Regions from separate parts of the Paenibacillus sp. FSL K6-0276 genome, predicted to be linked through region 1. Evidence: predicted binding sites of a transcription regulator. Region 1 holds the regulator's gene; each other region holds the start of a gene.

Region 1 (2,206 bases):
TGAGAATGTAGTATATTGGCTGGAGGCGAATGGAAATTACCGCAGCAAATCGCTACAGCTGTATGCCGTCCCTGTTGATGTTAGTACCCAGCTTAAGGAGCTGTTCTTCGACAAGAAGAAGAGTATCGTGTTAACCTCAGCGACGCTCTCTGTCGATAAGTCTTTTCAGTTTATGATTGATAATCTTGGATTAAATGAGGCTGCGGAAGAAGGGCGATTGATGACATCGCTACTACCTTCTCCATTTAAGTATCGGGAACAGGCGCTGCTGGTTATTCCGCGTGATTTTCCTAGTGTGAAGGGCAGTGTGGGAGATGCACGTTTTGTAGATACACTTGTTCAGTCGCTAGCGGAAGCGGCAGTAACAACTCGCGGGCGGATGCTTGTCCTGTTTACCTCTTATAAGATGCTGCGCCAGGTTTATGATCCTCTGAAAGAGGCTCTAGCCTCACAAGAGATCACGGTGCTAGGTCAAGGCGTGGAAGGTGGCAGCCGTAGCAAGCTGATCCGCCGTTTTCAAGACAGTGCAGCCTCTGTTCTGCTTGGTACAAGCAGCTTCTGGGAGGGTGTGGATATTCCGGGTGAAGCGCTGACCTGCCTGGCCATCGTGAGGCTCCCGTTCCAACCGCCGAATCACCCACTAGCGGAGGCGAAGTCTGAGTTATTACAAGCCCAGAAGAAGAATCCGTTTATGAAGTTGTCTGTTCCTCAGGCGGTTATTCGCTTCAAGCAAGGATTTGGAAGACTGGTACGGACGGCGCAGGATCGGGGTATTGTTATTGTTTATGATACTAGGGTTATCGAATCTCACTATGGGAAGTATTTCCTTTATTCGTTGCCTGGCCCGAAAATGGAGCATATGCTTACGGATCAAATGGTTCCTCGTATAGCAGAGTGGTTGGAGGACGGAGGCGTTTCCTGAAACGTTCGTCTTCAGTTTAAGTACTCACTCTACAATGAAGGGCGGTATTCAGAATACCGCTCTTCATTGAGACGAGGTGAAGTGATTTTAGATAGGGTTTGAAAAGAGTAATACTTATTTTAGGAGGTATATTATGAAATCGGATAAAATATCAGAAGCCGTCGTTCGCAGATTACCTGTGTACTTGCGTTTTTTGAATGATCTTCAGAATCGTGAAATATTAACCGTTTCCTCTCAGGAACTTGGACAAAAACTTGATCTGAATCCCGCTCAAATTCGTAAAGATTTAGCTTATTTTGGCGACTTCGGTAGAAAAGGTATTGGTTATGATGTATCTTATCTTATCGAGAAAATCCGTCATATCTTGAAGCTTGATCAGCAACTGAACGTGGCTTTGGTAGGAGCAGGTAATCTTGGTCATGCCTTGTCCAATTACAATACTTATTTGAAGGATACCATGAAGATCACCGCTGTATTTGATTCATATGCACCTAAGGTTGGGCGGAAAATCAACTCTCTTACAGTTCAACCGATGGAGGAGCTAGGCAAGACGATTCGTGAGCAAGGCATTCGAATTGGGATTATTACAGTGCCTGATTCAGAAGCCCAGAATGTAGCGGATATCCTCATTGAATCAGGGATTGAGGCGATTTTGAATTTTGCGCCAGTGATTCTAAAAACACCACCTAATATCAGGGTTCATGCGGCCGATTTTACAACGGATTTGCAAAGCCTTGCTTATTATTTGAAAGACGGAAAGGAAGAAAGTGGACATGAAGAGCAATAAAACTATTATCAAGGGCGGACGTTTTCTTACTCCGGGAACGGAAGAGCCGGTTCTGAGTGGATATATGACTATTGAAGATGATTTGATCACTTACATAGGAAAAGAAGAGCCTTTGATGGAAGATGGTGTGCAAGTTGTTGATGGCAGTCGTTTGCTGTTCATGCCTGGTCTAGTAAACACGCATGGTCATGCCGCTATGTCGTTACTACGTGGTTATGGAGATGATTTAGCACTTCAGGTGTGGCTTCAGGAGAAGATGTGGCCGATGGAGGAAAAGTTCACCGGAGAAGATGTGTACTGGGGAACCTCCTTGTCTGTACTGGAAATGCTAAAGGGTGGCACTACTACCTTCCTGGATATGTACGATCATATGGATAGAGTGGCTGAGGTTGTTGAACTGTCAGGTATTCGTTCCGTATTGATGAGAGGCGTAATAGGCCTATGTCCAGTGGAAGTTCAGAATCACAAGCTTGCGGAAGCGATATCTTTTGCACGCA
Region 2 (2,206 bases), 1.6 Mb from region 1:
GCCTAACTTCTACCGTAGCTGAAAAAAAGTGGCTCCGTTCCCCATGTCACTGAGTCGAGTCGGTCCGGAGTAAGCACATTCACTCGTTGTCGCTTCCTTTTACCCTCCCACCATAGTCCCTGACTAATAACGGTGCCTGGCAGCATCTTGTCCGTCACCTTCGCTGTAAGATCTATAGTACCACGGGCGTTAAATACGATAACCTCATCTCCGTCACTGATCCCTCGAGCTAATGCATCCTTCGAATGAATCTGCAAGGTCGGCCCCTTCTCCAGCTACTGATGTTTCTCTACATTGGAGAAGGTGGTTCACGTCCGCAGTCCTCCCCTTGTTCCTACTATCTATTTATATTTTATAGTTGCCGCTGTCGTCCGTAAAGCAGACTAAACAAAAAGAAACGACGTTGTCGCCCTTTAAAGATGACAACCTTTTCTCGTAGAAATATACGGATGATGTATTGTGTGAAACTCATACTCTATTATATTTCAAAAATTAAGTGATTCGTTATTAAAAAGTCGGGGTAATAGAGCCTAGAAACACTCCCCCTTCTAAAATTCGCCGTGCGTCCGATTTCGTTCCCCCGAGCTCGGATACATCACGGCGAATTTTGTTTTGTCTATACAGCAAAAAGCACCCCTCGAATATACAAAGGAGTGCTCTATAAGATAGGTTAGGCGTGTTTCTTCACACCGCTACCGGACATGCTGTTCACGGATTGAATAGCCGCAGGTTCTTTACGCAAGTAAGCCATCCAATACGCTGCCGCAACAAATATCGCACCGCCCGTCAGATTGCCTAGCCATACCGGAACAAAGTTGCTAAAGTACTGTCCCCATGAAAAATACCCTTCAAAAATAGCAGCCGGAATTAAGAACATGTTGGCTACAACGTGCTGGAAGCCGATAGCTACAAAAGCCATTGTTGGGAACCAGATACCGAGGATTTTGCCACTGAAGTTATCTGCTCCATAGCAGAGCCATACCGCCAGAGCTACGAGCCAGTTACAACCGATACCGGAAACAAATGCCGGCAAGAAGCCAGCCTCAAGCTTATGTCCAGCCATTTCCACTACTTTTTCCAAATACACACCGTCTGCGGTTAAACCTACTACGTGACCGAAAAAGTAAGCTACAAACAAGGCTCCCGCTAGATTGCTGAGCGTAATCAATACGAGATTCTTGACGACTTCCCAGAAAGAAATCTTCTTTGCCATAAAAGCGAGCGGCACGGCCATCATATTGCCTGTCAGTAGTTCTCCACCTGCAAGCAGTACTAGAATCAATCCAACAGGGAAGACTGCTGCCCCAATAAAGTTAGCAATAGATCCCCATTCTTGCGGTGCGCCAGCAATGACACGAATATCCAGTAAAAATCCGAGCGCAATAAACGCTCCTCCCAGAAAACCCAGAATAAGTACGGTGCTTAAAGGATTGTGCGCCTTTTTTATGCCGTTCTCGACCGTAACTGCGGCAATCTGCTGCGGTTTATTATAAGCCATGATTCCTATCCCCTTCATCTATTTACTTAAAATTTTTTCCTTTATGACCATTGTAGCGTGTCACAAAACACATTAACGTGACAATTATCACTTAATGAAAAACTAAGTGAAAGTTTTCACTGACATGTCAAATTTAGCATGACGCATACATAATTACAATTGTCAAAATAGGTTCCAAATTATTTTAAAGGTAAATAGTACCACTTTTTCGACCGCAAAAAAACCGAAGCCATAAATGGCCCCGGTTCATCCGACGGATTGTTCTTATGCAATTACGTTAAACGGTTACAGCCTCTTTACTTGGTACTGTAGTCGGCAGCGCTTGAAGACCTACTGTATTCAGGAAGTTCCAAGGCTTGTTGTAATGAGGTTGGAAGAAGAAATCGATGAAGGCAAGCTGGTCGATCGTCATTTTATTTTGAATACATACAGACACTGTGTTAATCGATTGCGTCAGATCCATTTTGGACATGATTTGCGCTCCGAGAATGCGGCGTGTGACGCGATCAAATACTACTTTTAGTTGAACCTGCTCGAAGGTTGGCATGAATTCTGGACGGTAGTTGTCAATAATCATGGTGGTCTCTACATCCATTCCCTCAGCTTTAGCCCCTTCTTCTGTAAGACCTGTTGCTGCGATATTGTCTTCATAAATCTTAATGCCAGAAGTCCCTTGAGTACCCATATAAGGAATCGTCTCTGTCACCA
Region 3 (2,206 bases), 270 kb from region 1:
TTATAAGGACGACGAAGGCGTTTTTTCTTGTTTGAGAACATGGCTTGTTTAAGTTATCCTTAAAAAGATAGTATACATAACTTTACAAGCCTGAGACGCTATATGGTCATTAGGCGGGACAAGGCGGTGCCAGAAATGTCCATACGATATTTATGGAAGTTGATGCTAGGATTAGTTATCGTATTCATAATAGGTGGATGCTCTACTAACACTGACGGTAATAGTAATGCTAATAATAGTGCGGCAGGATCAGAGGGACCGACGATATCGATAAGGATTGGTGATAATGAACTGCTTACCAAACCATCGGATAGGTCACTTAGTGGGAGCTATAGAAATGGAATAACGATCATGGAGCTACTGAAAGGTAGTAATATCGCCACATTTGCTGAGGATAACTCAAGCATTCTTTCGGTAAAGGATTTTTCACTAGAGTCGGGGATGGTTTGGGAGCTTCAGATGGACGGTCTAATCATTGGGAATGCGGATTGGAATAATACTGTAGGGTATGATTCACAGCTAGTCTTCACTGCGAAGTCGAAGGACCATCAAGCACCACTTCAAACTGTTATGCTGACTTTGAACGGTGGAAGTGTAGAAGTAGACTTACATCATTCGTATATTATGTTATATAAAGAGGATTTAACTGTAAGGGATTTGCTAAAAAGCTGCAGTTTGGTAAAGTTGGCCGATGACAATAAAAAGGTGCTTTCCGTCAACGATTATACCCCTCTTAGTAATGAAGAATGGAAGTTGAAGGTGAACGGAAAACAACTACTCGATGATGGAATGGATATGAAGCTCAGGCCTCAAGATGAATTGGAGATTTTATTGACTTTACGCTAAAAAATCGTACATTAAGCCAGATCAACGGTTGATCAGAATCGTTGATCTAGCTTTTTTTTTCTATAAAATAGACAATAATTATTGTCACAGATTTATGTGAAAATATTCACGAATAATGTGATTGTAATCACAATCACCCTTAAATTTTAAAATGTATAATTCCAATATGAAGAGAATAATTGACGCGAAATTAATCAAGAACCCATAAGCTTGAGGAGGCACCTAACCATGGCAACGATAAGAGAAAAATTAGTATTAGTCGGCAACGGTATGGCAGGCATAGGTACGATAGAGCAGATTTTGAAGCTGGGTGGAGCTTATGATATCACAGTCATTGGAAGTGAACCTCATCCCAATTACAATCGAATCATGTTGTCCTATGTTCTCGAAGGTAGCAAGACTATTGATGATATCATCCTAAATGACTGGAACTGGTATGAAGACAATAATATTACTCTGCACACTGGAACAACAGTGACACGAATTGATGAAGGCTCGAAGCAAGTTATTACTGATAATGGTATGGCAGTCTCTTACGACAAAGTGATTATTGCTACAGGATCGAATTCGTTCATTTTACCAGTGCCTGGAAGCGAAAAGGAAGGCGTAGTTGGTTTCCGAGATATTTCGGACTGTGACGCGATGCTAGAAGCAGCCAAACAATATAACAAAGCGGCTGTAATCGGCGGAGGGTTGCTTGGGTTGGAAGCGGCAAAGGGTCTTGTGAACCTTGGCATGGACGTTACTGTAGTTCATTTGATGGAAGATCTGATGGAACGTCAGCTTGATCGTAATGCCTCTTCGATGCTGCAAGCTGAGCTTGAGCGCCAAGGCGTGAAATTTGCTATGGGCAAACAAACGGTAGAATTGACCGGTGAACAAAGAGTAAATGGTTTACGTTTCAGTGATGACAGTACGCTTGCGGCAGATTTTGTGGTAATGGCTGTTGGAATCAAACCGAATGTGACTTTGGCAAAAGAAAGCGGAATCACCGTAAATCGTGGGATCGTGGTGGATGATTATTTGCAAACCTCGATGCAGAATGTATATTCCATCGGTGAATGTGCCGAGCATCGCGGAGTGTGTTACGGACTAGTGGCTCCACTGTTTGAGCAAGGCATGGTGCTTGCTAAACATTTGTGCGGTAGTGATACCAAGCCCTATGAAGGTTCTGTTGTCTCCACAAAATTAAAAATATCCGGTGTGGACGTATTTTCTGCGGGTGAGTTTATGGATTCCCCTGAACATACTGTAATTTCGAGTAAAGATGAGTGGAAAAAAACATATAAGAAAATTCTGCTTAAAAATAATGTGATTGTCGGTGCGGTTCTGTTCGGTGATGTGACGGAATCAGCTAACC
Region 4 (2,206 bases), 2.5 Mb from region 1:
TTATGCGGAAGCATAAAAATTAATCGTAAAACCCACACCGCTAACAGCAAAATAATAAACAGGATAATAATAGGCTGACTTAATTTTTTATAAAACGCGAGTACGCATATCAATATTGGCATGATGAATAACGGATGATAGATCCATGCTGCTCTAATATCTCCTTGCAGTAAACTCATATAGGCCCTAGTCATCCCACAAGCAGGACTTGGAATGCCAAATACATTTATGAAGAGGCAAATGCTTTTTTGAAATAGGACATTCGCAGCCATACTAAGGAGACCAACTACACCAAGAATGAGAATAGGGAGGAGTCGTTTTCGGTCTAATTGCTTTATTGCTCTCAACATAACAATATTCAATTAATTTAAAAACTTGTTGATTTTCGACTGGATAATAGCAATTGAAATAATGGAAGCAAACACATACAGAATTGTGAGCAATATAGAATCATCATTAGCATATGTATTTCCACGAGCTACATCCGCTTCGTACAACCGGGAGCTTGCTTTGTAAATCGCAAAGAACCCATACAAGCCGCAAGTCACAATCGTTAATAACAGATCTATCCCTGCACTACCTTCATGATCACGACTGATAATTCTGGATTCCTCAAAGATTTTGTACATCCAATAAATACCGTAAATGCCACAAGTGATAAAAGTAAAAAGGATTGCCATACCAATACTCCGTTTTTGGATCAACAATATCAACTCCTTCGGTTTCGTGTAATTCTACATTCGTACACATGATACGTGATTGGAATTGAAAATTCTAGTGTTTTATTGTAGGTTATCACTACTAACGTGAAATTTTGCGCATTTAGTGAAGCTTCTTTTCTGCTACAATCAAGGGCGAAAATGACAGAGAGAAATGAGGTCGCATTTATGAATAGAAACACCGGAGAAGATTGGAACATCGGTATTCAGGACCCTACTGAGGAACGAGGCAATCCAATCGGTTCAATCCGCGTAAATGACAAGACTGTGGTGACCGAAGGTATTTACGAACGATATTTCATTGAAGATGGTAAGTTTTATCCGCATATTATTAATCCGAAAACTGGATATCCAGTCGATAATAATATTAGCAGTGTAACGATAGTAACAGACCGGTCGACCGAGCTGATACCATCGATACAGCTTTGGTCCTTCTAGATATCGAAGAGGGATTGAAATTCGTAGAAAACATTCCCAATGCGGAAGTCTTGTTTATTACGAAGGACAAGAAGCTGTATGCTTCTTCTGGCTTCAAGGAAATGCTGAATAAAACGAATGACAGCTATACCTTTGCAAATTAAGAGTGATTGTCTCTAGGCGTATATACTTGCAAAATTTTCTGAGCGTTGTATAAATAGATTTTGTTTCACAAAAAAAGCCCATGCTGGTGTAGCTCAGGGGTAGAGCAACGCACTCGTAATGCGTAGGCCGGGGGTTCAATTCCCTTCACCAGCATTCTTACAATGCTTATACAGCGCGGTATTCCGGGATTTTGGAGACCGCACTTTTCTGTGTATTCCGGATTGAATGAAGGGATGGATATCATGCGGTGTTTAACGATACGACAGCCTTGGGCAACGTTGATTGCTCTCGGTGAAAAACAGTTCGAAACCCGATCATGGAGAATAGCCTACCGCGGAGAGTTAGGCATTCATGCCGGGATGAGGATAGACAAGAAGGTATGTGAACAGGAGCCGTTCAAATCGATATTGGCGAAGCATGGCTATACAGCGAACAATTTGCCGACAGGAGCCATTATTGCGTCAGGTCAGCTCACGGGGTGTTATGAGGTTACACCGGAGGCGGACCTAAGGGGGTGGATAAATGGGAATGAATATGATTTTGGCGACTATAGTGAAGGGCGTTTTGCTTGGAAACTCGAAGGTGTTCTTCCGCTGAGTTATCCTATACCGGCTAAAGGCAGATTAAGCTTGTGGGAACATCCGGAGCTAGTCTGAAAGACAAATTGATGTTTTTAATGTAATTTTCATGTGAGCATCATCTTATTTTCAGGTTCGAGGTTTATATTGAAGACACCAAACACCCCCCAGTGTTTTGTGGTATATTTCTCTCTCAGGTCTTGCCAGCTCCCATGGTAAGGCCTGTTTTTTTGTTTGCTAATTGAATGGGGGGAGGGGGCAGCTTCTATGCAGCTTTACTTAATCTGATACTGCTCTTCATAGCTCTTAAAGGATGAAATATCCAGC

Evidence for each region. The regulator Rex, encoded in region 1, represses fermentation and respiration genes when NADH is low (regulators of the CRP and FNR family bind a similar motif). The targets are predictions, from matches to a motif close to TTGTGAAATATTTCACAA.
Region 2: a site for Rex is predicted at 1,603-1,620, ahead of MHH52_RS27215 (formate/nitrite transporter family protein). Genes of this name have one in related genera too.
Region 3: a site for Rex is predicted at 941-958, ahead of nirB (nitrite reductase large subunit NirB). Genes of this name have one in related genera too.
Region 4: a site for Rex is predicted at 805-822, ahead of MHH52_RS02425 (FAD:protein FMN transferase). Genes of this name have one in related genera too.

Annotation. Positions count from the first base shown of each region.
Region 1 is NZ_CP150276.1:4,168,207-4,170,412, reverse strand. It holds gene dinG (ATP-dependent DNA helicase DinG) at 1-922, shown strand, start outside; gene MHH52_RS19615 (redox-sensing transcriptional repressor Rex) at 1,056-1,709, shown strand; gene MHH52_RS19610 (amidohydrolase) at 1,696-2,206, shown strand, end outside.
Region 2 is NZ_CP150276.1:5,766,916-5,769,121, forward strand. It holds partial or broken gene MHH52_RS27210 (molybdopterin dinucleotide binding domain-containing protein) at 10-308, opposite strand; gene MHH52_RS27215 (formate/nitrite transporter family protein) at 671-1,498, opposite strand; gene MHH52_RS27220 (FAD-dependent oxidoreductase) at 1,776-2,206, opposite strand, start outside.
Region 3 is NZ_CP150276.1:4,441,164-4,443,369, reverse strand. It holds gene MHH52_RS21020 (hypothetical protein) at 136-846, shown strand; gene nirB (nitrite reductase large subunit NirB) at 1,075-2,206, shown strand, end outside.
Region 4 is NZ_CP150276.1:522,187-524,392, forward strand. It holds gene MHH52_RS02415 (DUF2752 domain-containing protein) at 1-350, opposite strand, end outside; gene MHH52_RS02420 (DUF4234 domain-containing protein) at 363-704, opposite strand; gene MHH52_RS02425 (FAD:protein FMN transferase) at 861-1,157, shown strand; gene MHH52_RS02430 (hypothetical protein) at 1,172-1,300, shown strand; tRNA gene MHH52_RS02435 (tRNA-Thr) at 1,383-1,454, shown strand; gene MHH52_RS02440 (ASCH domain-containing protein) at 1,544-1,957, shown strand; gene MHH52_RS02445 (hypothetical protein) at 2,155-2,206, opposite strand, start outside.